DNA from 3 places in the Paenibacillus sp. FSL P2-0121 genome. Region 3 is predicted to be linked to each of the others. Evidence: predicted binding sites of a transcription regulator. Region 3 holds the regulator's gene; each other region holds the start of a gene.
The links. Region 3 encodes NrdR, which represses ribonucleotide reductase genes. Its sites were predicted from a motif close to AACACNATATATNGTGTT; they were not measured.

Region 1 (10,392 bases), 300 kb from region 3:
TATATTTTTCATAAAGCCGCTCATTAGATATTTCTCAGTATCAAAAGCTAGGAAGGAACCCTTCTCTCCAGCAATTTCTGCCGAAGCAAGGTAGGCTTCACGAGCCATAAAGCCGTATAGCTTGTCCAGAAACTCCAACGATTCCGGGCTGCCGTAACGGATGTTCAATTTAATCATCAGCTCCGCCAATCCCATGGTTCCGAGACCCACGCGGCGTTCCTTTTTCTGATTCGCTTCATTTTCCGGGAAATGATAAGGTGTTTTATCAATTACATTGTCCAGAAAACGGACCGAATAACGGGTTGTAGTCGCAAGATCTTCCCAATCTACATCATGATTTTTCTCATCGTAGAACTTGGACAGGTTCACCGCAGACAGATTGCAGACTCCCCAGCCTGGCAGGCCTTGCTCTCCACAAGGATTTGTACAAATAATCGGGTTGAAATACCAGCTGTTAGACATCTGGTTATAGTATTCCATGAACACGACGCCTGGCTCAGCAGATTTCCATGCCGATTCAATGATCGTACGCCACACGTCACGCGCTTTTACGGTGCGATAATGGATAACGTTTTTGCCGGCAGCTTTCCACTTGTCGAGATCGCCATCCCACATTTCGTTATATTCAGGATCGGTTGTATCCGGGAATACGAGATCCCAGTCCAGATCTTCTTTTACAGCCTTCATAAAACCATTGCTCACACATACCGAAAGGTTAGCATTAGTGACTTGGCCCATCGTTTGCTTCACGGTAATGAAGTCCTCAACATCGGGATGCCAGTCATTAATCATCAACATGAGCGCGCCACGACGGCTGCCGCCTTGCTCAATAAGCCCCGTAGTATAACTAAACAAACCGCCCCAAGATACGGAACCACTGGATGAACCATTAACCCCTCTAACAATCGCACGACGAGGACGCAATGAAGACAGGTTAATGCCCACACCGCCACCACGGGCCATAATCTCCGTCATTTCAGACAATGTCTGCATGATGCCGCCACGGCTGTCTTTTGGAGAAGGGATTACATAACAGTTGAACAATGTTAATTCTTCACTAGCACCTGCACCAGCCGCAATACGTCCACCCGGCACAAGCTTCCAATCATCTAGGATTGAACGGAATTTGCCCGCCCATTCTGCTTGAAGCTCAGGTGTCTTCTCTACAGAAGCCATCGCTGTGGATAGACGGTCCCACATTTCCTCAGGAGTTTTTTCTATATTAAGGGTCAACTTTTCAACATCCGATTTCACAAACTCACCGCTGCGTGTCTTTACAGTTACGATTCGACCACTGCGCTCCACAATTTCTCCGACTTCCTTAGTTGGAAACTTCGGATCATCTTTGGTCAGCACCAATACAACATCGCCTACTTTAGCATTGTTGCTGTCTGCATCCTTCCAAGCATAACGATCCAAAAATATTTTTTCACTTAGCCCTTCAAGGCGTTGCTTACGTTCCACTTTACTCAATAAAAAAACCTCCCGCATGTGTAGTAGATATTAGTTTCCGGTCCAAGGTATGGGCCCACAACAAAAACCCCCTTACCATCCTCCACTGCTTAACAGGTGTATGTAGGAAGCTCATCTTGTCAATAACAAATACCAGCTAAGCACTCTATAAAAAATACATTTTCAAGCTTTTGTCACAATATATTGTGTGCGTCAGCTTTTAAACTATACCACATATTGTATCGAAGGTCTTATTCGAAAATAGAGTCAAGTTGCCGGATTATCGCAAACGTTGCTGCTTTTTCTCGCTCTTGCTCTCTTTTTTAAAGGCTATCGTGAAAAATAAGAGGTTATGAATTCTCTCGTTTACGAGCATACTACTCTTACGAATGGTGATATAAATCCGAGCTTGAGGAGGCTGCATTATGACGCAATTATTCCGTAATTCTCTACCCCAGCAAGGGGGAACACCCGCGCCAATACTGCCTGTTCCTCTTTCTTTTGACCGGAATTGGTTGCAAGATCTGGAGCTCAAATTGGAAAAGGGCGGCCCATGGGGAGACTACCGTTTATCTAAGCTTGCCGTACAAGGAGAGGAAACAGGTCTAGTAACGAGCTTCGATGAGCTGCAATGTATGAAGCATTTATCCGGCTTGTCCCCACTTCCCCATCAGCTGGATACAGCGCATAAGGTTCTGTTCGAAATGTCAGGCCGCGCGATTCTTGCAGATGAGGTTGGACTGGGCAAGACCATTGAAGCAGGACTAGTGCTCAAAGAATATCTCGTACGCGGTCTTGTCTCCAAAGTGCTTATTCTCGTACCTGCTTCTCTAGTATTGCAATGGGTTCGTGAGCTGAATGCGAAATTTGGCATCACTGCTGTCGCTCAGAAAAAAGCCTATTCGTGGGGCAACGCCATAGTCGTCGCATCGATGGATACCGCCAAACGAGATCCTCATAAGGAAATCTTGCTGGAAAATGAATACGATATGTTGATCATTGATGAAGCTCACAAGCTGAAGAATAAAAAATCGACCAATTATCTATTTGTACAGCAATTACGCAAAAAATATTGCCTGCTGCTCACCGCGACTCCCGTTCAGAATGATCTGGGCGAACTCTTTAATCTGATCACTATACTGAAGCCGGGGCAACTTGGAAATCAGGGCGATTTTGCCTCGAATTTCGTGGTTGATAAACGCCAGCCCAAGAATGAAGGTCAACTGCGGGACGAGCTTTCGAAGGTCATGATCCGCAATCGCCGTGGTGAAGGTCCAGTTAATTTCACGAAACGAAAAGTCCGTAATATTCCCTTAGTTCTCTCCCAAGAAGAGAAAGATTTGTATAACAGTGTTACTTCCTTTGTCAAAGACCAGTATCAGGAATCCGGCGGCAATCTTAGCAGTATGCTTTCTCTGGTAACCCTTCAACGTGAGGTGTGCAGCAGCCGGGATGCCGTCTTTATCACTTTAGTTAATTTGATCAAAAAGCTGCCTGCGGATTCCCCAAAAAGAGACCGGATGATGGAGCTGCTACAGACCCTCCGTACCGTTAAAACAAACACTAAAGCTGAAACAACCTTAGCCCTCATTCAAGAAATGAATGAAAAGGTCATCGTTTTCACGGAATATCGAGCAACTCAAGAGTATTTACTACAGTATTTCCGTGAACATGGGCTGATGTGTGTCTCTTATTCCGGCGGAATGAACCGTGGAAAAAAAGATTGGATGATGGATCTTTTCCGCGGCCGCGCTCAAGTTATGATTGCAACGGAAGCCGGTGGTGAAGGAATTAACCTGCAATTTTGCCACCATATGATCAACTTTGATCTGCCCTGGAATCCCATGCGCGTGGAGCAACGTATCGGACGTGTCCATCGGTTAGGGCAAGAAAATGACGTAGTGATCTACAACTTGTCTACGCAAGGCACGATTGAAGAACATATCCTGCATCTGCTGCATGAAAAAATCAATATGTTTGAAATGGTGATTGGCGGGCTGGATGTAATCCTGGAACGTTTTGAAAAGAAGGAATCGCTGGAGAAAAGTTTATACAAAATCATGCTCGAATCCCGCTCCGACGAAGAATTGCGGCATGAGCTGGACCATATTGGTGAATCCCTCAGTGAATTGACACAGGGTATTAAAAAAGAAAGTGGGACTGCGACATGACCCTCACCGCACAGGAAGTACGCAAGCATGTGATGGACTATCTTGAAGCCACTGAATGCTCCATCATTGAGGCTTCGCCCCTTCACGTAACTGTGAAATTATCACCTAGAGCTGACAAAATGCTTACCGACCGGCCGTATTATTGGGGATTCGTGGAGCGCACAGGTGTAGATCCTGAGACCCTTTCTTTCACCTTTGTTTTTGATCCGGAAAAATACGACAGTCAAGCTGCAGTAGAGGTTCCCCCCATTGCAAATCGTAGTGCTGGCATTTTGAATCAAGTTGTCACCGGAAGCCTAACTACAGGCGGAACAAACGATGCAGAGGCCAGCACTGACTTACTCGAATCCGCCTCCCCGGGCTCAGAAGCAGTGAATGCTCCATCTACTGACCCGGAGGAAAGTATCCTAGCCCGCTACTTCGGCATTGTGCCGGCACTCCCACGAATTGGGCCAGGAATGATCCGCAGAGAGGATATTATTTACGGAAGCAAGCGATTGCAACAGATTTGGAACGCCGCTCGGGACGAAGGGAAATGCCTTTACTTATTTGAGGACCCGGGCAGCAGGCAGCGAAACACGCTGTTCTCTGCCGCTTACGAGCCATGGCTTAGTGTCTGCTATAAAGTGGAGATGAGCTGCGATTTGAAACGTGAAGAACTCCATTATCTTGGCATCTCCCTAACAAAGGGAACCATCATTGATGACTTTAATGCAAAAGTTTCCACAAAAGAGATGATGCCACGCTTACCGGAAAATGTGCATATCCAGCCTTATGAAATGACAGTAGCAGCCGCTACCGACTTATTGGAAACTCATCTTACCGCTCAGTTAGCCGAACTGGACTACACTTGGGCAGAACAGGCACGTGAGCGGCTAAGGGTTGAACTGGACATCATTGATGTCTATTATGGAGAGTTGCTGAAGGAGCCTGACGAAGAAAAACGCCTAGCGACTCAAGAGCAGTATAATCGGCGTCGACAAGAGACCATTTGGCAATATGAGCCGCAAATCGCAGTTTCTGCGGTGACCTATGGACTGTTTCATCTGCGGAGCCTATAGAATGCGACCCTACTCGCTAAAAGCAGGCAAAAAAACAAGGGAAATGCCGCCTTCCGGCGCGACAGCAAGCAACAGCCTTTTTATAGCTTGTCCTCTACAATAAAAAGGAAGCTTTTTACTTTCTGATATTTCATAACAAAGAAAGGTGAACGACGCCATGAAAATAAGTGTACGGCGGAGGCTGCTTCTTGCAGGTCAAAGCTGCTTCCTCCTGCTTCTATGCATCGGACTCATCGCAACGAGCTCCGGTTCCTCTTCTGCGCTTGCCGCTTCCAGAGTAAGTGTAGTTGATTCAGTCACACAGGATTTGATACCTGTACTGCAGATGGATATCTTACCTTCACCCGGTACGGTCCAAGAATTTGCCAAGAGTACACTGAACAAGCTCGCAGCAGAAGCTCCATTTACAGCCTGGAAGGACGCAGGAATAGAATATTATCCTCTGGGTCCAGGTACTCATAGCTGGCTTGTCAACGTTATGAAAGGTGAACAGCGGATCGGCTACATGATCATTTCCGCTACGGATCAAGGTGGTTATATGCTTAGCGAATATGGAGCTGGCACTTACGGACTCCCCTATAGTTTATTAGAACTGCGCCAATTTTTGGTGCAGGAAGGACTTATACCTTCATCTTATACAGGAAAAATAAAACTCACAGCCTTATATGCACCACTTCTACCCGTATGGAAAATCGTCATTGACAATAAGACAATATTTATCAATGCTTCCGTGCCGCAAGTTTTACCGTGGACGCTAAGTAAAGCGGAAGAAGTGCTTAAAGGACAGCAGACAGAAACGGATGTAATCACTAACCTAACTACTGATTTGTCTCCGCTTTCGGCCTATCAAAGCGGGGGAACAGATGATCCTTATAAAGATATCATGTGGTTGACCTCCCCAAAACTGCTTGCTGTAGGCGGTGACAATATCGCCACACTGATTCGTCCCAAGGAAAGTATTGCTTATCAAGCCGCTGGCCGAAATGATATCGTAGGGGCACCTTTTATGATTACAGGTTATCAAAACTGGTTGCCTGCTTCGAATAAAACAAAAGCAATAAACAACATGCCTACCGTTTACGCAGCATCAGGGCCAGAAGGAAGACGGTATTTGCCACTCACTGCCTTGCAGGCTATAGGAACACTGCACAAGCTGCCCGACAGAAATATCTATAACTAAACATAACAAATAACCTTCCGCTGCCACCCTCAACAAGGCACTGGAAGGTTATTTGTTATTTGTTATTTGTTATTTGTGAAATTCAATCCTTGTCACTGTGGCTCCATTTGCTTCGCCAGATCGACCAACCAAGCGGAAGCATACCGAACCATTTCTGTGACCACGGCTGCTTTGTAGCCGCTCTACGAGCATGAATGGCACGCGGATCCTCGATATAAACAACTACCTTCTCAGTGATATACTTTACAAGCTCATCGCCGCCGGAAGCCATTTGTAACACCTCCTACATTGTAAGTGATTTAAGATAGCCAGCGTCGTTCCATGCTCTTAGTGTGCACCACCGAGCATATATCTAAACTCTTGTCTCGAATTGTTCGAATAGGTTTACCTATTAAAGCACAATATAACAAAGAATCTAGGGCACGAGGTTATTCACATGCAAGGAGGAGTTCATTTGAACATTGGGAGAAATAAAGCTTATTCCAAGACAGCAGCTGCAATATGCGGCTTGCGTATTACTTTAACCACAGTTGGACTTCTAATGCTGTTTATGGGGAGTGCATATGCTACTGCAACTCCATCCAAACCCGTAGTGAATGATGAACGTCAGCATCTCTTAAGCCACGGCCACCGGATGATCTTAATTGATGCAGGACATGGGGGGATCGACGGAGGAACTTCCTACGGCAACATTCTTGAGAAGGATATTACATTAGATATCTCACGCCGATTATTTCTGCTGCTGCGCAGCGATGGATTTGACGTTGCCTTAAATCGTAATGGAGATTACGCCCCAAGCGATGAGAACCGCTGGCTGCGCAGTAAATCCCGGCATCTGCGCGACCTTGCTCAGCGTAAAGAGCTGGCTGAGACATTACCAGCTACTGTAGTGGTCAGCATCCATGTTAACTGGGCACCTTCACCATCCAAGCATGGACCACTTGTATTATATCGCCAAGAAGGCCGCAGCTTTATTCTTGCCCAGACCATTCAGCAACAATTAAACAGTCTCTATAATATCCAGGCTGAGACAAGACCAGGTAAACCTTTTTATTTACTCAACAAAATAACCGCCACAACCGTAATTGTTGAGGCGGGTTTTGTAAGCAGTCCGACAGATCGCGAAAAGCTATGCACCCCTAAAGGGCAACAAGAAATTGCTGAAGCAATTGCTGGCGGCATAGTAGCTTATCTTATGGAAGTGTAGGATTCGAGTTCCATTTCATTTCGTTTTTAACGAGATCAGATATGCCTATAAATTCAACATCATCTTTTATTTGCTCCACACCGCTGCGGATGCCTGCGGCGGTTTCTTTTCCATATACACCAACATGACCAATGGTTACGCAGAATCGTTGATCCTTCGCCAGATTATTTACGAGACCCATTTGTTTCAGCACATGATTAGCTGTATGTGTATCATCCAAAAAGATATGGTTCTCTACGCGCGGCAGCCCCATTCGATAAGCCATATTACCAGCAACAGAACGGTAGTTGGTCTTACTGTCCACAAAAAACAATCCCCGCTCTTTGCAGACGGCTAAAATCACACCCATAATCCGTTCGTCCCCGGTAATCTTAGAGCCCATATGGTTGTTTATACCGATAGCATAAGGCACATTATCGAGCGCGGCTTCCACCTTTTGACGCACTTCTTCATCAGACATCTTAGCCAGAATAGCTCCGGGTCCAAGCCATTTAGGATTCCCTTGGCGGGGCTCCATCGGCAAATGGACCAGAACATCATCTCCGCGTTCATGCGCACGTGTGGCGTCCTTCACAGATGTAGGCAAAAAGGGCATAACCGCCACAGTAAGCTTTATTGGCAGCGAAAACATTTCATCCGTCCCCTTCATGCCATTGCCGAAATCGTCAATAATAATTACGACCTTATTACGTTGAGATGTCTTCTCTTCACTTGGTGTGTTTGTAGGGTTGTCTCTGGACTCGGCAGCTGAAACAGACGGTGCCATGGGAGCGATTAAAGTAACCATTAGAGCAGCAACAGCAATCCAAATTAGTAAATAACGATTAAACTTTCGACTGTCCTTCATCAAGAGGAACGCCTCCTTCGTCTTAAACAATTATTCTCATTGTTTGGTTCACGAAGGTTAAATATGTACGGGGAGGGTTCGCAATAATTTACAATCGGGCTTTTTCTATTGTCCCCGCGCGTCTGCGGCAAGAATTGCTTCCAGCACATCCACAGCTTGAACTTCAAAGGGCATATTCCAGATGGGGCTATCCTCAGAACAGCTAGCTTCCGCCACCATCATCAATGGATCAATATCCTTACTGGTAATTCCAAGATCGTTGAGAGTAACGGGAAGACCGATTTTTTTGCAGAAACCAATCACCTGATCAATCTCTTCATATGGTGCTTTCTCCAGTACAAGCTGAACGATCGTAGCAAAAGCAACCTTTTCACCATGAAGAGTATTCCTGCATTCCTCATGCAGCGTCAATCCATTATGAATCGCATGCGCCGCAGCAAGTCCTCCACTTTCAAACCCAATGCCACTCAAGTAAATATTGGCTTCAATGATATGTTCCACCGCAGGAGAGGTGATGCCTTGCTTAACATCTTTTAATGCCGTTTCACCCTCTGCAAGAAGGGTATCCAGACAGGCACGAGCTAATGAAAGGGCTGCAATTGTGCTAGTCCCACCTGCGTGTGTAATTGCCCCAGATTCTCGACAAGCTCTTGCTTCGTAAAAAGTGGACAAAGCGTCTCCCATTCCGGCAACAAGTAATCTTGCAGGAGCTTTAGCAATGATATCGACATCTACGATAACCAGATCAGGATTTCTTTTTAATGGAAGATAACAGTCAAAGTCTCCCTCATCCGTATACAACACTGATAAAGCACTGCAAGGTGCATCCGTTGAAGCCACTGTGGGTACAATAACTACCGGGAGGTTACTCATGTGGCTTACTGCTTTTGCCGTATCTAAGGTCTTGCCGCCGCCAATCCCTATAATGACTTCGGTATCCTTCAAGCCAATTGCGGTTACTAACTCATTAACCTGATTACGGCTACAATCGCCCTTGAATTCACACATCACTAGTGGCATTTCGTTCATTTCAAAACTGTATGTGATCTCTTTTTTGTACACAGAGAAAATATAAGGATCAATAATGGCATAAGCTCTTGTCGCTCCAAGCTGCAAACAATAATCTCCCAGCTTACGAATTTCACCATGTCCTTGTATATATTTAGTCGGTGAGCAGATGATCCGCGTCATGGTTTCACTCCTCCTTTTATTTACATTCATTTTAGAAGGATTGACCACATTCAGCTATTAAAAAGATCCCTTTAACCACCAGCTTAAATAAATCCACCATTGACACGGATCGTCTGACCTGTAACCCACTGTGATTCTTTGCTGGCTAAGAACAACACAATGTTTGAGATATCCTCAGGCTCGCCTAAACGTCCAAAGGAATTCATATTCCCCACGGTCGCAATCTCTTCCGCTGATTTCCCTACGGTAAATAACTCCGTATTCACAGGTCCAGGTGAAACAGCATTGATAGTGATTCCTTTTCGTCCAAATTCTTTGGCCAGCTGACGAGTGATTTGTTCCACTGCTCCCTTAGTTCCTGCATAGACGCTGTAGGTCGGGAACATTTGACCCGTAACGGAAGTTGAAAAATTGATAATCCGTCCGTTATCATTCATATATTTAGCTGCTTGCTGGCAAGCAAAAAAGGTGCCTTTTACATTTATCGCAAACTGCTTGTCGAAATCTTCTTCCGTCATATTTAGTATCGGCTTCGTAATCATAATCCCGGCGTTGTTGACGAGAATGTCGAGTTGTCCATAGGCTTCTAGTGTGGTTTGGAATAATTGTTCAAGTTCTGCCACCTGGCTGATGTCTGCCCGAATAGCGACGGCCTCTCCACCCTTCAGGTTAATACCGGTTACGACTTCCTCTGCTTTGCCGGGGTTACTCGAATAGTTAACGACCACCTTCGCACCCTGTTGTGCCAAGTTCTCCGCAATCTCCCGGCCCATGCCTCTCGATGCACCTGTTACTAATGCTACTTTTCCAGCTAAATTCTGATTCATAATTACTCCTCCTATTGCTTTGGCCTTCTTGTTGGTCTGATTATAAATCGATCGATTACAAATTACAAGTGACATTTTTTAATATTTGTCATTTAAAAATTGGTTTTGCACACGGGATTTATACCGTTCATTCGCCGCTAGTCGCTCAATTCAATCATATCTACGGGATTTATACCGTTCATTCGCCGCTAGTCGCTCAATTCAATCATATCTACGGGATTTATACCGTTCATTCGCCGCTAGTCGCTCAATTCAATCAAATCTACGGGATTTATACCGTTCATTCGCTACAAGTCGCTCAATTCAGCCTAATCTACGGGATTTATACCGTTCATCTGTTACTAGTCACTCGATTCAGACTAAACTGCGGGATTTATACCGTTCATTCGCCGCTAGTCGCTCAATTCAATCATATCTACGGGATTTATACCGTTCATCTGCTAGCAAATCGCTTAA
Region 2 (10,392 bases), 690 kb from region 3:
CGTCTTCTGGGAGCCCGTCAAAGATCTCCTGTGCCAGCACGCCGACATATACCCCATGGATGCTCTCATCCCGTAGAATAAGGTCGATGATCTCACCGCTGCAAGTCATTTTGCCCTGCCCAGCCAGATATAGGGGATAGAAGAAACCACTGTAGAACAAGTAGCTCTCGAGCAGCACGGAGGCTGCCATGGCGAGGTACAGGTCTTTTGGTGAGTCTATGTTTTTGTAATATTGTGAGATGGTCTCCGCTTTGAACTGGAGGAAGGGGTTCTCTTCTACCCAGCGGAATACACTGTCGATCTCCTCTGTAGAGGACAAAGTGGTGAAAATACTGCTGTACGATTTGGCGTGAATTTGTTCCATCATACCCATGAAGCCCAGTACGGCTTTACGTTGAAGGCCTTCGACATGCTCCATAATCTGTGGCATTCCGACTCCGCCTTGAATCGTATCCAGCAGTGTCAGACCGCCCAGCACCTTCATATAGGAGTCCTTTTCTTGCTCACTGAGCGTGAGCCAGGACATTTTATCATCGGATAATGGAATTTCATCGTCCGTCCAGAATTGCATAATGTTCTGATTCCAGAACATCAATGAGAAATCGTCGTCGGGACGGTTCCAGTTAACGGCTTGGATAGCGGTCATAATATTGCAATCTCCTTTTCTGCGGCTATAGCCTTCCTTTTAGATCGAGCAGGTGAGGCATTCCTCGACGGACAGCTTTTTGGTCCGTGTGTAATACAGCGACTTCAAGCCTTTATGCGCCGCATACAGGTAGGAGCGGGCCAGTTCTCTGGTGGAAACATCACTGTTAACATGCAGAACGGTCGAGATACCCTGGTCGATATGGGGCTGAATTTCCGCGATCAGATCGATTACCTTGAACTGGTCCATCTGGTAAGCCGATTTATAGAAAAACACATTGTCCGGCCGCAGGTACGGCATCGGATAATAAGTAGTTGAATTAGCATAAGTCCGAGTCTCAATCTGCTCAACAATCGGCATAACGCTTGAAGTGGCGTTTTGGATATAGGAAATGCTGGCCGTTGGCGCAATCGCCAAACGGTAAGCATGGTATAGGCCATTTGCTTTTACCGCATCCCGCAATTGTTCCCAGTCTGCTGGGGATGGGATATAAATATCTCCGAATAACTCTTGTACCCTTGGGGTAACCGGGCGGTAATCAGTAGTCAGGTAACGCTCGAAATAAGCTCCCGTAGCATAATCAGAAGCCTCAAATCCATGGAAAGATCGGCCCGTTGCGGCAGCGATTTCCATGCTTTTCTCTAGCGAGTGGAAATTCATAGTCATAAAGAAGGTCCGGGCAAAATCGCGGGCCTGCTCGCTTTCATAAGCAATGTTGTTCTTAGCCAGATAGCCGTGCAGATTCATGACGCCAAGACCGACAGAGTGCATTTCCTTGTTTGCTTTGGCTACGCCTGGGGCATTGGAAATACTGGTCATATCGCTAACAGCGGTCAGGGCGATCATGCCCTCATGTACGGATTCACGGATTTTGCCATGTTCCATCACGTTAACAATGTTCAAGGAAGCCAGATTGCAGCTTACATCGCGGCGGATTGTACTCTCCTGTCCGTAGTCGGCAATCTCTGAGGTCTCCTGCAGCTGAAAGATTTCAGTACAAAGGTTGGACATTTTGATCTGACCGACGTTTTTCAGGGCATGGGCCGCATTGGCATTGCTCTTGTTCATGATATATGGATAGCCAGATTCCAGCTGGATCATGGCAATTTTGGTCAGCATATCCCGTGCGCTCATAGCTTTCTTCTTTTTGACACGTGGATCGGCCAGCAGCTTATCATACATGTCATCCAGATCCATATCGTCGAGATGCGTGCCGTAGGCTTTGTACACACTGTAAGGAGCAAATACATGCAGCGCTTCATTGTCCTTCGCCAGCTTATAGAAGCGGTTTGGAATAATCAGGCCGATGGACAGGGTTTTGAGTCTTGTTTTTTCGTCGGCGTTGATCTTCTTGCTGTCGAGGAATTCCAGAACGTCCCAGCCAAAAATGTTGTAATAGGCTGCTCCTGATCCTTTACGTTGACCCATCTGATCTGCATAGGAGAAGCCGTCTTCCATCAGCTTGAGTACAGGTATAATTCCCTTCGCAGCATCCTCAACACCCTTGATAGTTTCACCACGGGAGCGTAGCTTGGATAGGTTAACGGCCACACCGCCACCGATCTTCGACAACTGCATGCAGGTATTCAGCACATAGTTGATGGAATTGAGCGAGTCGTCCATTTCGATTAGGAAGCAGGAGACGAGCTCACCACGCCGGCTCTTACCGGCATTTAAGAAGGTTGGTGTCGCAGGTTGCAGGCGCTGTTCCATCATCGAACGGGCAAGTACCCCCGCAGTATCGGCGTTGCCGCGTCCCAGGTGAAGGGCGACTGCCGCCACACGGTCCGGGTAATGCTCCAGATATTGTTTGCGGTCATTGGTTTTTACAGCGTAATCCGTGTAGAATTTCGAAGCTGCCATATAAGATGGAAAACTGAAGTTGTAGGCATGGGTAATCTGGTAGACTTCTTCAATTTCCGCCGTGCTGTACTGTTCGTAAAAATTCTCGTAGAAATCCTGTTCAATCATATAATCAACCTTGGCTTTTGTATTCGCAAAAACCAGACTCCGCCGCTCTACATCCCGCATAAATTCGGCTACTGCCTCAAGATCTTTGTCTAGCTGAAAGAAGCCACTTTCGTCTCTCTTCATCAACATGTTGTTTAATTCAATATGCCGCAACCCGGCTCACCTCCTGTTTAATCCGTTCTACATCGCCAAATGTACCTGATAACTCAAATTTACCGATAACGGGCACGTTATACCGATCTGCAATCAAGTCCGCGCTGTGCGCGAACAGCTCGCCCCAGTTCTTATTGCCGCTGGCGGCGATGCCTTTCAGATTGGCATTATTGTTCTTCAAGAAAGTAGACACCTTTTCTGGAATCTGTCCAAAGCCGGTGGTATATGTAATAAGCACATAGGGCTCATCAATCGTCATATGCTCCTCAATCTGCACAGCCGGCAACTTAAGTTTGCTGATGAAGCGTCTGACATTTCCTGTTTTTGAATCATACGCGACTAGCATGGTGTCTGTCCCCCTGTAAATATTAAAAACTATTGAAAATAGTATGAAAACTGAATGGATAAGCTATAAATTCTGAAAAATCGTATCTATACTATATTTAGTGTGCGTTGTTTATTTTAATTACTATATGTTGAAAAGTCAATATGGGAACAGCAGTCTTAATAGCTGAGAAAGTGTCTCGTAAGCGGTTTTTTGGTAGACTTTTAGGGCAGAAAGACCGGAGTATTAGCATTTTGCTAGTTTAAAAATAAAAATAAAAAAATTGCAGGAATAAGGGTGATACTTAGGGATGCTGCTGAGGGTGATAGCAAGCCAATAAATCTGCAAGGAACAGAGCCTGCTCCTTGCAGATTTATTGGCTTTATTTTTGCGAAGTGGGATTATTCTTAATAATCTCTTGATCTCAAGAACGGTTGTTCACTCCGAGGCTTCGGTCAGATGGTGAATCTGCTTTAAGTTGCTGCATGTATTCCCTGGGGGAAATTCCGGTTACCTTTTTGAAAACTTTACTGAAATAGAAGGCACTCTCATATCCCAGCTTCTGTGAGATTTCGTAGATGCGACCTTCCCCACGTGCCATCATTTCTTTGGCTGTCGTGATTTTGATCTCCGTGATATATTCCACATAGTTGACCTTGGCAACCTTGGAGAAAAGGTGGCTTAGATAGTTGGGACTGAAATTGAAGACATCAGCCACTTGATTGAGCGAGAGCTTAGTTCCGAGATTTCGTTTAATATACTCTTGGACATTTTTGACGAGCTGCTCCTTGTAGCTTTGTCTGCGGGTAGAGAGGATGTCTGAGCAACCGTCCCGGAACTGGATCAGCCAGCCAGCGATCTCTTCAATCGTATGCATCTGGTAGATAGCCCGGTAGCCCTCCGGTTCATTTTCGAAAATTTGTTCCACAATGTTCTCACCGTCTGCGAGCAGTGAAGTGGCCATGTACAGAATGTTGCAGGCGGCATCAGTGGCGGGAACCAGCAGGTCGGCCCGGCCGTCGAAGATTTCGATCATTTTGGAGATAATGGCGTATAAAGCTTGGGTATCCATTTCTTCAAAAGCACGGCGGATCTCTGTACGCAATTCGGAGAAATCAAACAACAGATGATCCTGCTCCAGCGACTCTCCTTCGGCAAAAAACACAAACGACTGTGCTTTAACCGCAGCAGGAAGCGCTTTTCGCGCAGCGAGGTAGCTTTCCCGCAGCAAATAAGGATCCTCGACCGCAAAGCCGATCGCGCCGATGATCCTTACATTGAAGTAGTTATGGAGTATGGAGGCCATATGGGTCAATAGCATTTCAATCTCAGGCATCCATTGCCGTGAATCCGTCCCGTTGACGGGCAGGGTTACAGCAAAATTGCGCAAGTCCAGACTGCTCACATAACAAGGTCTTATGGAAGTAAGCGTATCTTTGGCCATTTGGACGGTACTTGAACACAGAGCAACCATTTTATCGCCGCGGGGCGGGACACTGTCTGGCCCCAAAATACGGCAAGTGCAGACTAGATAAGCAGGTTCCTTGAGCTCAAGGTTTAAATCATCTCTCTGCAAAAGGTACTGGTTTTTATTTGCGAATAAGTTATTGAACAGGCGGATGAAAAATTTATCGCGTTGAGCTTGTAGATTGCCTCTATGAGCAAGCATGGGATAGCTGTCTAGGGTTTGAAAAGCCTCCAACTGGGAAATTGCTTTCCGAATGGAGGCATCAAGTGCCTCTGGTGTCAGTTCTAGCTTCACTAGATAATCTGTGGCTTGCACTTCAATCGCTCCACGCGCGTATTCGAATTCCTCGTAGCTTGTTAAGATGATGAACAGCGGAAGCCGGCCGTGTTTTTTGCGTACCGCATTGGCAACTTCTAAGCCGCTTTTAATTGGCATTTTTATATCGCTGATTACGATGTCAGGACGAAGGGTGTCAATCATTTCTTCCTCTTGAGCCCCGTTGTGTGCAATGCCGACAATTTCTATATTATATTGCTCCCACTTCAGCATGGACTGCAAGCCGATACAGACCAGCGCCTCGTCATCAGCAATTAACAACTTGATCAATTCCATCACATCCTTGCTTGATATGCTACTCTATTCCTTTTGCAGGAACGGCAGAAGAATCTTCATCCGGGTATATTGGCCCGACTCACTCTCAATCGAAAGACCGTAATTATCCCCAAATGCCAGGCGCAAACGTTCATTTACGCTGCGGAGTCCAATATTCTCGGGCATTTCTTTGCTTCCATTACCTGGATTCGACAGAATCGTGGAGATTTCTTCTTCCTTCATCCCTATACCGTTGTCTTCAATCGTAACTAGAATATCGGCGAATCCACTTTTGGCCACCTTAATGAGAATTTCTCCTCTGCCTTTGGGCTCAATGCCATGGAAGATGGCGTTCTCGACCAGGGGCTGGAGCGTGAATCGTGGAATTAGGCCGGTTAGCAGTTCCTCGTTGTCAATCTCCTTTACCATAGAGACCGTACTGCCATAGCGATATTTCTGAATTAGAAAATAATCATCCAGCAGGCTCAGCTCATCTTTCAACGGCATTAGTCTACGGTTGTCTTTGGCGATGCTGCGCAGCAGTCTGGATAGTGAAGTGGTCATTTCCGCGATGCCGGTAGCATTCTGAATTGTAGCCATCCATTTGATCGAATTCAGTGTGTTGTACAGGAAATGGGGATTGATCTGACTCTGCAGCATCCGGTATTCCAGCTCCTGCTTCTGTTTCTCGTCAGCGAGCCGGCTGTCCATAAGCGCTACGATATCTTGGGACAGGCGGTTAATGCCCCGGCCGACATCGCCAAGCTCGCTGTTCCATTCGATATTGCGGTCCAGCAGGAAATTGCCCTGGGCGATCTTATCAATCCGCTTCTTCAGTTTTTCCACCGGAAGACTGATGGTACGGGTCAGATACAGCGTAATGATAGCGCTTAAGACAATAACCAGGAGACAGACGCCGAGCATAACCAGAATCCATATATTTGTCTTGGGAGCGAACAGGTCATTAGATAAAGTCTGTGACAGAATGACTCCGCTGCGTACGGGATAAGATACCACGATATGGCTCTCTTTCTCGTCCTCGAGCTTGACCATGGACAGCTCAGTTTGCGGACCGACAGGTTTATCATTGGTATAGGCCACCGGTTCATACGGCTCTGTAATGGCGATGACCTGATCGCCGATGAGCTGATAATGATGATTGCCGAGCGTCAGCAGCAGCCGGGAATTCTTCGGCAGGGAGTACCCTTTCAGCTTGTCGGTAATAACAGTGGTATTCGCTAACAGGTACACTGTTCCAACGCGGGAAGCTCCTTTGCCGTAAATAGGAAAAACAAAAGGAATTCCGTTCGTGTTGGAGAGCGGGTCCTTGATCACCCGGTCCCATTTCTCCTCGGCATCGTTGCTAAGGCCGGTAATTTGACCGATATTGTGTATGGTAAGCGGAACAGAGGTGCCGGTTTTATCCACCTGCAGAAACTTTCCGTTGCTGTCCGTAACAATCAGACGGCGGGCATAGCTGTTGGAGCGGTTGTTCAGGAAGTCCTGCTGCATCGAGTTGAATACATTAACTGCTTCCTTAGAGCTAGCCTTAGGTGAGCTGAAGTAGTCTGTGATCAGGGTATTAGTAGAAGAGTTAGTGCTGCAGGTCATCGCCAGCGATGACAGATCAATTAAATCCTGTTCAATAATATGGGATACCAGCTGCAGATTGAATTCGGTCGCCTGGATGGTTGTTTTACGCTGATAATAAGTAATTAATTCATAGCTAAAAAAAGACAACAGCGACGCTATCAGCAGTGCGAATACGGCCATGAGCAGAATAATGCGACTTTTAATGGTGGATTTTCTTACCGTATTTAACACTCCTCTACAAAATGTGAAAACATATAAAGCGTTTTCATATACCATAGCATATTCCTGCGTTCCGATACAGGGGGAGGTACATAAGCTGAATATTTTACATGTTTTAGATAGAAAATTACAGGTTTGAACCGGAGCAGGGAAGAAGAACACAGAAAAGTGAATGAACTTTGTTTGATAATGCATGCCATTCTTGCGAAAAAAGCTATAAACTTTGAACTAAGCTCAGAAGAGCCGATCGTAGTTACACAATCAGAAGAAAAGGGGATATTTAAATGAAACTGAAAAGATTCTATGGCATAACCCTCGCCACAGTATTCTCCATGAGTCTGTTGGCTGGATGTTCTGGTAATAACAACAACGAAGGTGCTGCTGCAACGACAGCTCCAGCAACGGGGAATTCTGCAAACGCTTCCGCTGAACCGAGCCAGGAGCCTGTGACTTTGAAATGGGCCTTGTGGGATTGGGAAGCTACCGCTTACTACAAGCCGCTAATCGATGCCTATAAAGCTGAGCATCCGAATGTAACGATCGAATATGTCGATCTGGGGTCGACGGACTATATGACCATGTTAAGCACACAACTATCCGGTGGCGCAGATCTGGACGTACTTACAATTAAAGATATTCCGGGCTACTCGAACCTTGTGAAACAGAATCACCTGGAGCCGCTTAAAAGCTTTATGAGTGGCAACGCTATTGATCCTTCGGTATATGGAGGTACTGTAGAACAAATCGAAGTGAACGATGAGGTGTATGCGCTTCCTTTCCGCAGCGATTTCTGGATTCTCTACTACAATAAAGATTTGTTCGACAAAGCAGGAGTGGAATATCCAAGCAATGATATGACATTCGAGCAATATGATGAGTTGGCCAGAAAAATGACTTCCGGCAGCGGTTCTGAAAAAGTGTACGGAGCTCACTACCATACTTGGCGTAGTGCGGTTCAACTGTTCGGTATTCTGGACGGCAAGAACACTGTTGTTGACGGAAACTACGATTTCTTGAAACCAACCTATGAGCGGATCCTGAAAGAACAGGAAGACGGCATCGTAATGGATTACGCCACACTGAAGACTTCAAGTACGCACTATTCTGGCGTATTCTACAATAATTCCGTTGCTACTATGAACATGGGCAGCTGGTTTATCGCTACACAAATTGAGAAAGTGAAGAGTGGCGAGTCCCAATCGGCTAACTGGGGCATTGCGAAATACCCTCATCCGGATGGTGTGGAAGCCGGTACAACCCTGGGTACAATTACTTCCCTAGCTGTAAATCAGAAATCCAAACATAAAGAAGCAGCACTTGATTTCATGAAATTCGTGACTGGTGAAGAAGGCGCTAAAGTCATTGCTTCCACCGGAACCATTCCAGCGATTAAGAATGATGAAGTTATCAATTCCATTACTTCCATCGAGGGCTTCCCTACGGATGAGAACAGCAAAGCGGCACTGACTACTGTTAAGACTTATCTGGAAATGCCTATGCATGAAAAGAGCGCAGACATCGAAGTTATTTTGAATGAAGCGCATGACAATATTATGACTAAAAATGCTTCGATTGACGAAGGTTTGGATGATATGAATGCTCGCGTACAGCAGCTCTTGAATAATTAACCTTAAGAGAGCCGGTTCTAAGGGCGGGTGAAAGCCCGCCTTTTATATTAAAAAGTATAGATTTGTGGGGAAAGTTTTAGAAGGTTTGGAGGAGAAAGAATGCAGAACGAAACCATATTGGGTACAAAAAAGATCCCTAAACGTCATTTGTCAAAAGGTGTCCGGGAAAACCTGGTAGCTTACAGCTTCATTGCGCCGAACTTTATCGGATTTGCCCTGTTTACACTGGTACCTATGTTTTTTGCCTTTATCCTTGCTTTTGTGAAATGGGACGGGGCCAATCCAATGAAGTTTATCGGGCTGGACAATTTCACCCGGTTGATCAGAGATACAACATTTCACAAAGCATTATGGAATACCATTGTTTACACTATTGGCGTAGTACCGTTCACCATGATTGTCGCGCTGGCGCTGGCGATTCTGCTTAATCAGAAGATAATGGCCCGCAATTTCATGAGAACCGTATTCTTTTTCCCTTATGTAGCATCCCTGGTAGCCGTTGCTGCCGTATGGAACTTTATCTTCAGTCCTACGATGGGTCCGATCAACAATATCCTGCATACCCTTACCGGTATCCCGCTGGAGGATCTTCCCCGCTGGGCAGCGGATAAACACTGGGCGATGTTCACAGTAATACTGTTTACAGTGTGGAAAAACATGGGTTATTACATGGTTATTTACTTGGCAGGTCTTCAGGGCATCAACCCTGAATTGTATGAGGCTGCTGAACTTGATGGTGCGGGCGCGTGGAGAAGATTCCGCAATGTGACGGTCCCTCAACTGGCGCCTACCTCTTTCTTTGTTCTGATGATTCTAGTCATCAATTCGTTCAAAGTCTACGATATCTTTATCAACCTATTTGCCGGCGCCGATAACCAGTTGAATGATTCTACAAGGGTTATGGTGTATCAAATCTACAATACGGCGTTCCGCTCGCTTGATTACGGATATGCCAGCGCCATGGCCATTGTATTGTTTCTGCTGGTACTTGGCATCACCATCGTCCAGTTCCGCGGCGAGAAGAAATACGGACAATAGGAGGATTCAAAAGATATGGTTGGTAAAAGTAAAGGACTTCGAATCAGCATTATGGTTCTTGTGTATATTTTGTTGTTTGCGACAGTACTGGCGATGCTGGTTCCGTATATATGGATGTTGTCTTCTTCACTCAAGATGAACAAAGATGTCTTTTCCTTCCCAATGCAGTGGATTCCACAGAATCCGCGCTGGGAGAATTTCGCGGATATCTGGACACGCATTCCGCTGGGCCGTTTTATTTACAATACGGCGAAATTATCGATTATCGTAACGATTCTACAACTACTGACTTCTAGCTTTGCTGCGTACGCGTTCTCCAAACTGCATTTCCGGGGAAAAAACATTCTATTCCTTGGATATATTGCAACGATTGCGATCCCTTGGCAGGCTTACATGGTGCCGCAATTTATCCTGATGCGTTACATGGGACTTAACAACACGCATTTGGCAATCATACTGCTGCAGGCATTCTCGGCATTTGGAGTATTTCTGATGCGCCAGTTCTATCAAGGTGTTCCGGATGAATTATGCGAGGCTGCCCGTATTGACGGCTTGAGCGAATATGGAATTTGGGCGCGAATCATGCTGCCGTTGTCCAAGCCAGCATTGTCTACATTGACGATCTTCACCTTTGTCGCTACCTGGAATGACTTCCTAGGGCCAATGATTTATCTGACAGATACGAAACTCAAGACTATCCAAATCGGACTAAGAATGTTCATCTCGCAATATTCCGCCGAATATGGCCTGATTATGGCCG
Region 3 (10,392 bases):
TCCGGAGAAACAGGTTACTGCTTTTATTGGACCTTCCGGTTGCGGAAAATCCACTCTGTTGCGCACGCTGAATCGTATGAATGATATGATTCCTGGTACACGTATTGAAGGAACTGTAAACATCGGCGGCAAAAATATTTATAGTGACGAGGTAGAGGTAGAAAGCCTGCGTAAGCAGGTGGGCATGGTATTCCAACAGCCCAATCCTTTTCCGAAGTCGATTTACGACAATGTAGCTTATGGTCCTCGCCTGCACGGCATTCGTTCAAAGAGCGAACTGGATGAGATTGTAGAGCAAAGTCTGCGTCATTCCGCGCTGTGGGAGGAAGTTAAAGATTTTCTGAAAAAATCTGCCCTTAGCTTGTCCGGCGGACAGCAGCAACGGCTGTGTATCGCCCGAGCTTTGGCAGTACAGCCGGATATTCTGCTCATGGATGAGGCAACGTCTGCACTTGATCCTGTGTCTACGCTCAAGATAGAGGAGCTTGTACAGGAATTAAGAAGTAAGTATACAATCGTTATGGTTACTCATAACATGCATCAGGCGGCACGTGTATCTGGTCGAACCGTGTTTTTCTTGAATGGTGTAATTGTAGAGGCGGCGGATACAGAGGTGTTGTTCTCTACTCCTAAGGATTCCCGCACCGAAGATTATATTTCTGGACGTTTCGGCTGATACGGGCTACAAGGGCGCTCGTCCTTGGAAATGGCAAGCTGACCATACATTAATGAGGAGGATCGCTCTTACTATGATTCGCAGAAAAGAATTTGATAAAGATTTGGAAGAGCTGCGCAGTCTGCTGCAGCAGATGGGTGAACATGTAATAGATGCTCTTGGTGGAGCAATTGTTGCTTTACAGAATCTTGATACTGTGCGCGCTCAGGAAATCATTAAAGCAGATTTGCAGCTGAATGCCATGGAAGATAAAATCATGGAAATTGGCTCACGGCTAATTATTACACAGCAGCCTGTAGCAAAAGATTTGCGCCGCATTATCGTTGCTTTCAAAATATCTAGCGATTTGGAACGTATGGGTGACTTGGCTATTGATGTTGCGAAAGCAACTATGCGCATCCATGGACAGCAGCTGATCAAGCCGCTTGTAGACATTCCACGTATGGCGGAAATTGTGACGACCATGATTGATGAGGCTATCCAGTCTTATCTGGATGAGAACACGGATCTGGCTTATAGAATGGCACAAGATGATGATCAGGTCGATCAATTATATGGTTCGATGATCAATGAGCTATATAGTTATATGGTGGCAAAACCGGATTCTGTATCCCAAGCTATGTTATTAACGCTGGTAGGCCGTTATATTGAACGGATTGCCGATCATGCGACTAACATTGGTGAGAGTGTTGTTTATCTGGTCACAGGCAGCCGTCCGGACTTGAATCAGTAATTTGCACTTACACAGCTTTTGTTATATCTTTAGTTAAACTAAGTAGCCGCCCTTTTAAAAGGGCGGCTACTTGTTGTATATCCTTAACATATCAGCTTATCCCACTGTTTAGGTTGGTAAAGCCGTTTCTACTTGTACAGGGCATATGGTAAGATGTAAGGAGTAAGCATGAAAAAGGCGAGGTGCACTATGGACAAGTTGATACTTATAGATGGAAACAATATTATTTACCGTGCTTTTTTTGCGATGCCCCCGCTGACGAATACAGCAGGGCAACAGACAAATGCGGTGTACGGATTTACAACGATGCTGCTTCGTTTAATCGAAGAACATAAACCGACACATATGATTGTCGCTTTCGATGCAGGGAAAGTTACTTTTCGGCATGAAGGTTATCAAGATTATAAGGGCGGCCGGCAAAAAACACCGCCGGAACTCTCCGAGCAGTTCCCTTTGTTGAAGGAATTGCTGACTAATTTAGGTGTACCGCAGTTTGAAATTGGCAATTATGAGGCTGATGATATTATTGGCACCATTTCACGCCAGGCGGATGAAGCGGGACGGCAGGTTATGATCGTGTCGGGAGACAAGGATATGTTGCAGCTGGCCTCTGAACATACGACCGTTGCTTTAATCCGCAAAGGGGTCACCGAAGTTGAGCTTTATGGGCCGGAACAAATCCGGGAGAAATATGACCTAACCCCTGAGCAGATCATTGATCTTAAAGGGCTGATGGGCGATGCAAGTGATAACATCCCGGGAGTACCCGGCGTAGGTGAGAAGACAGCTTTGAAGCTGCTGCATCAATTTGGATCAGTGGAAGGTGTCTTAGCTGGAACCGGTGAGCTAAAGGGTAAAATGAAAGAGAAACTGGAAACCCATGCGGAAGATGCGGTGATGAGTAAAAAATTAGCGACCATCTATCGTGAAGTACCGCTTGAGCATTCGTGGGAAGACATGGTCTTCAATGGAATTTCAGCGGATACAGCCGGACCAGCGCTTGCCAAGCTGGAATTTAAATCATTGTTGGAACGTTTGTCGCTTAGTGCTTATGCTCCTGTTGCCGAGGGTGAGGAGAGTGCAGCTGAAGTAGAAGCTGCGGCACTTGATATTACGATCGTAAGTGAAGAAGAACTTAAGGAGCTCAGTGAAGCCCTGGCTGATATTTCGGCGTTGCATGTGGAATCGTATGGAGATAATCCGCATCGTGCCGAGGTAATCGGAATAGGATTGTCCTCTCTGGAGCGGCATTACTATGTGCCGTTTGAATTACTGCATAAACCGGCCGCTGCGAAGCTGCGTGATTGGCTAGGAGATGAAAAGGCTCCGAAAAGTGGATATGATCTTCACCGCGCTGATTTGGCTCTACACTGGCAGGGAATTGCTTTTGCAGGTGCAGCCCATGATGTGCAGCTGGCGGCTTATTTGCTTGATCCTACGGAGGCTAATCAGAATCTAAATGATCTCACTGCTAAATACGGCTTGCCGCGGCTCTCTCCTGATGAAGAGGTATTTGGTAAAGGTGCCAAATACAAAATCCCTGAGCTTGAAGTTTTAGGAAATCACGTTGCACGAAAGAGTGCAACGGTTCTTGGAATCGCACAGAAGCAACAGCAGGAGCTGGTGGAGACCGCAATGACAGGGCTATTCGAGGATCTGGAAATGCCTTTGTCACGGATTTTGGCGGATATGGAGAAACAGGGGATTGCAGTCAATGCTGGTGATCTTAAAGAGCTTGGAAAAGAATTCGAGGCGCAAATTTCCAAATTGGTCAGTGAAATATACGAGATTTGTGGCACTGAGTTTAATTTGAACTCACCAAAGCAGCTGGGTGAAATCTTGTTTGTAAAGCTAGGTCTGCCTGTCGTCAAGAAGACGAAGACGGGTTATTCCACGGATGCCGAAGTGCTTGAGAAACTGGCGCCATACCACGATGTGGTGCGTTTGATTCTGCAATATCGCACAATTGCAAAGCTGCAATCTACCTACGTAGAGGGGCTGCTTAAAGAAATTTCCCCGAACACAGGGAAGGTGCATACATTCTATCGGCAGACAATTGCCGCTACAGGACGGCTTAGCAGCCAATTCCCGAACTTGCAAAATATCCCGATTCGTCTAGAGGAAGGACGCAAAATCCGCAAGGTATTCGTTCCGTCCGAACCGGGCTGGTCCATCTTAGCAGCCGACTATTCGCAGATCGAACTGCGTGTGCTGGCACATATTTCCGGCGATGAGCGGATGAAGGAAGCCTTTCTGCATGATATGGATATTCACACGAAGACAGCGATGGATGTGTTCGGTGTGACCGCAGAACAGGTGGACAGTAATATGCGCCGTGCCGCAAAAGCCGTTAACTTTGGGATCGTCTACGGGATCAGTGATTACGGTCTCTCGCAGAATCTGAATATTCCGCGTAAGGAAGCCGCGCAATTTATTGAACAGTATTTTGAGGTTTATCAGGGTGTGCGCCGCTATATGGACGATATTGTAGTGGAGGCACGAAAGTATGGTTATGTGACCACATTGCTCGAACGTCGCCGTTATCTGCCGGAGATTAATGCGAAGAACTTTAATCTGCGCTCTTTTGCGGAGCGGACAGCAATGAATACACCTATACAGGGAACAGCAGCGGATATAATCAAGCTGGCGATGGTGCATATGGACAAGGCATTATTTGATCGTGGGCTTAAGAGCCGTATGCTGCTTCAAGTACACGATGAGCTTGTATTCGAGGTGCCAGAGGATGAAATGGAGCTTATGAAGACGCTTTTGCCGGAAGTAATGGGTGGAGCTCTGAAGTTATCTGTGCCGCTTAAGGCAGAGGTCAGCTTTGGAAGTAACTGGTACGAGGCGAAATAGACTCCCTTTAAGGTGTGCATATCAGCTATAATGTAGTTGAGGTGAAGACATCATGCCGGAATTACCGGAAGTAGAGACAGTCAAGAGAACACTTAATGAGTTAGTTAATGGAAAGCAGATAGAGAATGTAACCGTCCGGTTGGCGCGGATTATTCAGCGTCCGGATGATATTCAGGCTTTTGCCCACCTGCTGGCAGGTCATAGCATTGTAAAAGTTGAACGAAGAGGAAAGTTTTTGCGTATTGTGCTGGATGGTCTGGTGCTTGTGTCACATTTACGGATGGAAGGCCGTTACGGACTTTTTTCAAATGATGACCCACTGGACAAGCATACACATGTGATTTTTCATTTTACGGATGGAACTGAGCTGCGTTACACGGATGTTCGCCAGTTCGGGACGATGCATCTTTTTCAGATGGGAGAAGATCTTCAGCTGCCGCCTTTAAATAAGCTGGGGCAGGAGCCGCTGGAGCCTTCTTTTACACCGGAGAGGTTTAAGCAGATCGTGTCCGGTAAAAGCACCAAAATTAAATCGCTGCTGCTTAATCAGGAATATATCGTCGGCATCGGCAATATTTATGTAGATGAGTCGTTGCACCGTGCGGGTATCCATCCTGAAGACAGCGCCAAAGCGCTCACGGACAATCAATTGGACAAGCTGCATCATGCAATTGTAAGCACGCTGGCCGAAGCGGTTAACGCCGGAGGTTCATCTGTTAAGTCATATGTTAATGGCCAAGGTGAGAGCGGTACGTATCAGCAGCAGCTATTGATTTACGGTCGTAAAGATCAGCCGTGTAGTAACTGCGGAACGATGATTGAGAAGACGGTTGTAGGCGGTCGTGGCACGCATTATTGTCCAAATTGCCAGCGTCCGACTGTTCACTGAATTTGTTGAAATAATAAGGTTGGCACCCACTACTTGTCCCGCCCATATACTGTGTGAAGAATGCTTAATAGAGAACGGAAGCTGAAACGATAAAATTTCAGTTTTCCGGTTCTTCACAGGAGGGATTGCGGGTGCTCAGCCCATTATTTTCACTGCTATTGCTAGCGTTTGCCTTGAGTTTGGATGGTTTTGGTGTAGGAATTACATATGGGCTGCGTAAAATGAAAATACCACTGCTCTCCGTTCTGATTATCTCGCTCTGTTCGGGGGTAGTTATCTGTGTATCGATGCAGGTTGGGGTTTTGCTTGCCAAGGTAGTGTCTCCGAATGCAGCTTCTATAGTTGGTGCGGTTATACTTGTGCTAATGGGATGCTGGTCGCTTGTTCAGATGCTGATGCAGAAAGAGAAAGATGCAGATGGCGGACGTAAAGCTGAAACGGTAGATAAGGGCTCATTATCCGAGCAGGCTTGGGCAGAGGTAGCTGCTGATTCTGAAGCGGGTACAGAACCTGTTATGAATGATGAACCGTTGAAATCAGCTGTTTTTTCACTTGAGCTTCGCCGTTTGGGGATTGTAGTACAGATCTTGCGTACCCCGTCTTCTGCGGATATGGATGCCTCAGGAAGCATCTCTTCGATGGAAGCGATGATACTGGGGATTGCGCTCTCTCTGGATGCTTTTGGGGCTGGACTTGGCGCAGCGCTGCTTGGCTTCAATCCGATATGGACATCACTTACAATAGCTTTGTTTAGTGGTACATTTCTATTGCTGGGTATGAAGACTGGACTTAGATTTGCCGGGAACTACTGGATGAAGCATGCTGCCGCATTACCAGCGTTATTATTAATTGCAATGGGAATACTGAAGCTATTATGAGGTGAGTACATGATTATAGGCTTAACCGGAGGAATCGCATCCGGAAAAAGCACAGTGTCTGCACTGCTTGTGAACAAGGGAGCGAGGCTGGTTGATGCCGATGTGATCGCCAGAGAAGTTATGCTTCCCGGGCATGAAGTGTTGGCGGCTGCTGCTAAGCAATTCGGAAAAGAGATCCTTTTTCCGGATGGAACACTGAATAGGGCCAAATTAGGTGAAATCGTCTTTCAAGATCCTGTGGCCCTGCAAACCTTGAACAATTTGACGCATCCTGCTATCCGGCAGGAAATCAAAGACCGTATGTACAGCATGGAGCAGGAAGAGCCGAAGCGGCTTATTATTGTGGATATTCCGCTTCTTTTTGAATCAGGGCTTGAGACCCTGTTCCATGAGATTGTAGTAGTCTACGTTCCCCGTGAAATGCAAATTGCTCGATTAATGGAACGTAATAGGCTCTCTTTAGAAGAAGCAGAAGCGCGATTGAATGCACAGATGGATATTGAGCAGAAACGTAATAAAGCGGACTACATCATCGACAACAGTGGCGATCTTGCGTACACTGAGCAACAGGTTGCTGTGTTTTGGGACAGGCTGGGTTTATCATGAAATGGCTACGTAAAAAAAGAGTACTGCTTCTGCTATTTGTGGGTTTTACGGCAATATTGTTTCTGAGTACTAACTGGATGTCGTGGTTTTATCCCATCCATTTTAAAGATGAGATTCGCAAGCACAGCATCACTTATGAGATAGACCCGTTTCTTGTAACCGCGATTATTCGTGTAGAAACGAACTTCAAAACTGGACGAGAATCCAAAAAAGGCGCACTAGGGCTGATGCAGCTTATGCCGGATACCGCGAAGTGGGCGCTGGAAAAGGCCAAGCTTCCAAACGTATCTATGGAAGAACTCAAGCATGAGCCTTCGGCTAATATTGAACTGGGTACATGGTATCTTTCAACTTTATCCCGTCAGTTCGAAGGTAAACGTACAGCAATTATCGCAGCCTATAATGCTGGACCCGGAAAAGTTCAACGCTGGTTGGACGAAGGGATCTGGGATGGGACAGATGCAACCATTAAAGATATTCCCATTGGTGAAACCAGGCATTATGTACAGCGCGTTAATTATTACTATGATCAGTACACGGACATTTACAAAGAATTTTAATTTCTACCGTGTTATGTATAAAAAGAAGTATTAAACGACCTGTAGGTCGTTTAATACTTCTTCAAAAAGCTTATGTTGGTCAGGTTATTTGTATTGACCTGCCAGTTGTTGTTCTGCCAGGGTTACAAGACGTTTAGTGATGTAACCACCGATCGAACCATTTTCATAAGAAGTTTTATTGCCTTGGTAACCATCTGGGGAAAGCGTGATTCCTAGTTCTTGGGCAACTTCGTATTTAAGTTGTTCCAAGGCACCGCGGGAATTTGGAGCTACAAGGTTATTGGAGTTGTTGCTTTGGCTCATTGCTGTTCACCTCCTCTGTTGGTAACTGTATTATGTGCCGGACTTGCCATTATCATTACAAGAAAAAAACGGTGATTTCTGGAAATAATAAAAAAGCCGTTCAAAAGCCGGATTTATAACGTTCCGGGACCAAACCATTATGTATTAGGAAGTGATGAAGCTTATGAAATGCCCTTACTGTGATCACACAAATACTAAAGTGCTGGACTCGCGACCAGCGAATGAAAATAAGTCAATCCGTCGTAGGCGTGAATGTGAGCGTTGCAGCAAACGTTTCACTACTTTTGAAATGATTGAAGAAACGCCACTGATTGTAATTAAAAAAGACGGCAGCCGTGAGGAATTCAGTCGTGATAAAATACTCCGCGGTCTCATCCGTGCTTGTGAGAAACGGCCGGTTTCTGTGGAACGTCTAGAAAAGATCGTGTCCGAGGTTGAGAAATCTTTGCGCGGCATCGCCGTTGCGGAAGTGGAAAGCCAACAGATTGGTGAATTCGTGATGGAGCAGCTCTACCCAGTAGATGAAGTGGCTTACGTTCGTTTTGCGTCCGTATATCGCCAGTTCAAGGATATTAATATGTTCATGAAGGAACTCAAGGGGCTGCTATCCAAGAGTACGGGAGAATTAGAGGGATTATAGGGTTTTGTCCAGTTAGGGCGTTACAGCCAATCCTAGGGTCTGTTAGGAGTGCTTGTACTGGTTTGTTTCCTCTGAGTTTTGAGCGGGGAATTTGATTGGAAAAATGAATTTTAAAAAAAGTGTTGACATAGAGGGCGATTTTTTATATTATATAGAAGTCGCCTACGACGCTTGAGTTTATCGGAACAACTCAATTACGACCAAACTAAAATTAAAAAATGTGTGATTACATATATCTGAAATTTCAGTTTGGGGCCATAGCTCAGCTGGGAGAGCGCATCGCTGGCAGCGATGAGGTCAGGGGTTCGATCCCCCTTGGCTCCACCAAACATCATATGGACTCTTAGCTCAGTTGGTAGAGCAGTAGACTCTTAATCTATTTGTCCAGGGTTCGAGCCCCTGAGAGTCCATCCTAAAGAAACGGCAGAAATGCCGTTTTTTTGTTGTTTTATGCGATTTTTGCAGTTCCGGATGAATAAGGATCAATTACTGAATTGAAAACATGAAGTGGATAAAGCAAACTAAAGTGGCGGAAATACCCTTTTGGTTTGCTTTTATTGTTACTTCAATTGTTGTTAAGTTGATTGAAAAAAAGCGTTGGGGACGAATTGGGGACGAAATATTTAATTAGCTGTTTAACACAGTCTCAATTGGAGAGGATGAATAATACAATCCTCTAAGGGAGGCAGGTAAATGGCGAGTATTGAAAAACGGGGTAAAAATTCATTTAGGCTTGTTGTCGAAGCGGGATATGATGCACGTGGTAAAAGAATTAGACGGACGAAATCCATAAAAGCTAATGGCATTAGAGAAGCTGAAAAAGAACTAGTTAAGTTCCAAACTGAAGCTGAAACTGGTGAATATATAGCTCCTGAAAAGATGACTTTTTCTTCATTCCTTGAAGAATGGAGAGAAAAATACGGAAATAAACATCTAGAGATGAAACGTTTGAAGGATCCTTCAGTCTGACATATTATTCATTCGGCTTTTCTAGTAATCCTGGTGTTATTACACAGGGGCCATCTAAAGTAATTATTGGAAATGCTTCGGTACTGGGAGAATCACCAGAAACGGAGAAGTGGTAAGTATTTTTACAAAAGGATATAAGTAAGATCCAGCTGAGCCTAACACTACACGTAATATTAGTTTTAACTATAAAATAAATAGATTATCTAGCAATAGAGAAGGCAATTTTTATTTTTAGCTAGAAGATAAGTAGCGTATTTATTTGGAGATAAAGGCTTCACACCGTAGACGGAAGAATTCGAAAAATTAATAAATAAGTCCATAAGTATTACTCTACATATTATTTAATAGGGGGGATTCATTTCGGAGGTTCAATGTTGAACTCTAAGGGTCTGTCAATAATTTTGTGTAAACTCTTTAAAGCCTAGGTTCCCCCGAGGGGGAAGTTGCAAATCTACCGCAAGTGTTGACCGACCCGATCAGGAAAAAAGACTGACAACTGGAGCAGTATTTGCCCGCAGTTTTGGAAACGGCCTGTCCATTTCCGAGTGACATCGACAGTGACTAAATAGAGCATCTTCAGCAAGGCCTCATCCGTAGGAAAGATGCTTTTTCCCTTCGTTACTTTGCAAAGCTGGCGATGGTAACACTCGATCATATTGGTGGTATAGATGAGTTTACGGATCTCAGGCGGGTACTTAAAAAAGGTAGCAAGTTCGTCCCAATTTGTTCGCCAGGAACGGATAATTAGTGGATACTTTGCTCCCCAAACTTCCTCCAAACGGTCAAGCTCAAGCAAGGCTCCTTCTTCCGTAGCTGCCTTGTAAATGAGTTTTAAATCGGCAGTAACTTTCTTTATGTCCTTGTACGACACGTACCGAGTAGAACTGCGGATTTGGTGAATAATGCACTTTTGGATTTCAGTTTGGGGATAACAGGCGGCAATGGCTTGAGAGAACCCAGACAGGTTATCCACGCAAATAATGAGGATATCTTGTACTCCGCGATTCTTGAGTTCATTCAGCACGCTGAGTCAGAACTTGGAGGACTCATTCTCACCCACCCACATGCCTAGAACATCCTTGTTTCCATCCAGATTGATACCAATGACCATGTAGGCAGCCTTGTTGACAATGGCTCCATCCTGCTTGACCTTGAAGTGGATCGCATCCAGATAGACAATGGCATATACACCTTGCAGTGGCCGATTCTGCCATTCTTTGATGAGGGGAACAATCTTATTGGTGACATTGGAAATAAGTGTAGGAGAGAATTCAATACC

Region 1: the regulator NrdR is predicted to act here: its motif matches at 1,646-1,663, upstream of MKY54_RS11465 (adenosylcobalamin-dependent ribonucleoside-diphosphate reductase).
Region 2: the regulator NrdR is predicted to act here: its motif matches at 3,204-3,221, upstream of nrdI (class Ib ribonucleoside-diphosphate reductase assembly flavoprotein NrdI).

Annotation. Positions count from the first base shown of each region.
Region 1 covers NZ_CP150245.1:2,614,082-2,624,473, reverse strand. The annotation lists gene MKY54_RS11465 (adenosylcobalamin-dependent ribonucleoside-diphosphate reductase) at 1-1,491, opposite strand, end outside; gene MKY54_RS11460 (SNF2-related protein) at 1,878-3,623, shown strand; gene MKY54_RS11455 (YqhG family protein) at 3,620-4,684, shown strand; gene MKY54_RS11450 (hypothetical protein) at 4,842-5,864, shown strand; gene MKY54_RS11445 (YqzE family protein) at 5,947-6,135, opposite strand; gene MKY54_RS11440 (N-acetylmuramoyl-L-alanine amidase) at 6,319-7,071, shown strand; gene MKY54_RS11435 (divergent polysaccharide deacetylase family protein) at 7,058-7,918, opposite strand; gene MKY54_RS11430 (glycerol dehydrogenase) at 8,024-9,109, opposite strand; gene MKY54_RS11425 (SDR family oxidoreductase) at 9,193-9,936, opposite strand; gene MKY54_RS11420 (hypothetical protein) at 10,005-10,392, shown strand, end outside.
Region 2 covers NZ_CP150245.1:1,628,076-1,638,467, forward strand. The annotation lists gene nrdF (class 1b ribonucleoside-diphosphate reductase subunit beta) at 1-646, opposite strand, end outside; gene nrdE (class 1b ribonucleoside-diphosphate reductase subunit alpha) at 686-2,770, opposite strand; gene nrdI (class Ib ribonucleoside-diphosphate reductase assembly flavoprotein NrdI) at 2,757-3,116, opposite strand; gene MKY54_RS07265 (helix-turn-helix domain-containing protein) at 3,520-5,169, opposite strand; gene MKY54_RS07270 (sensor histidine kinase) at 5,200-6,927, opposite strand; gene MKY54_RS07275 (sugar ABC transporter substrate-binding protein) at 7,251-8,594, shown strand; gene MKY54_RS07280 (sugar ABC transporter permease) at 8,694-9,632, shown strand; gene MKY54_RS07285 (carbohydrate ABC transporter permease) at 9,648-10,392, shown strand, end outside.
Region 3 covers NZ_CP150245.1:2,317,472-2,327,863, forward strand. The annotation lists gene pstB (phosphate ABC transporter ATP-binding protein PstB) at 1-676, shown strand, start outside; gene phoU (phosphate signaling complex protein PhoU) at 750-1,409, shown strand; gene polA (DNA polymerase I) at 1,599-4,268, shown strand; gene mutM (DNA-formamidopyrimidine glycosylase) at 4,321-5,157, shown strand; gene MKY54_RS10105 (manganese efflux pump) at 5,289-6,035, shown strand; gene coaE (dephospho-CoA kinase) at 6,045-6,641, shown strand; gene MKY54_RS10115 (lytic transglycosylase domain-containing protein) at 6,638-7,201, shown strand; gene MKY54_RS10120 (alpha/beta-type small acid-soluble spore protein) at 7,286-7,504, opposite strand; gene nrdR (transcriptional regulator NrdR) at 7,668-8,144, shown strand; tRNA gene MKY54_RS10130 (tRNA-Ala) at 8,396-8,471, shown strand; tRNA gene MKY54_RS10135 (tRNA-Lys) at 8,482-8,554, shown strand; gene MKY54_RS10140 (hypothetical protein) at 8,838-9,113, shown strand; partial or broken gene MKY54_RS10145 (IS256 family transposase) at 9,565-10,392, opposite strand, start outside.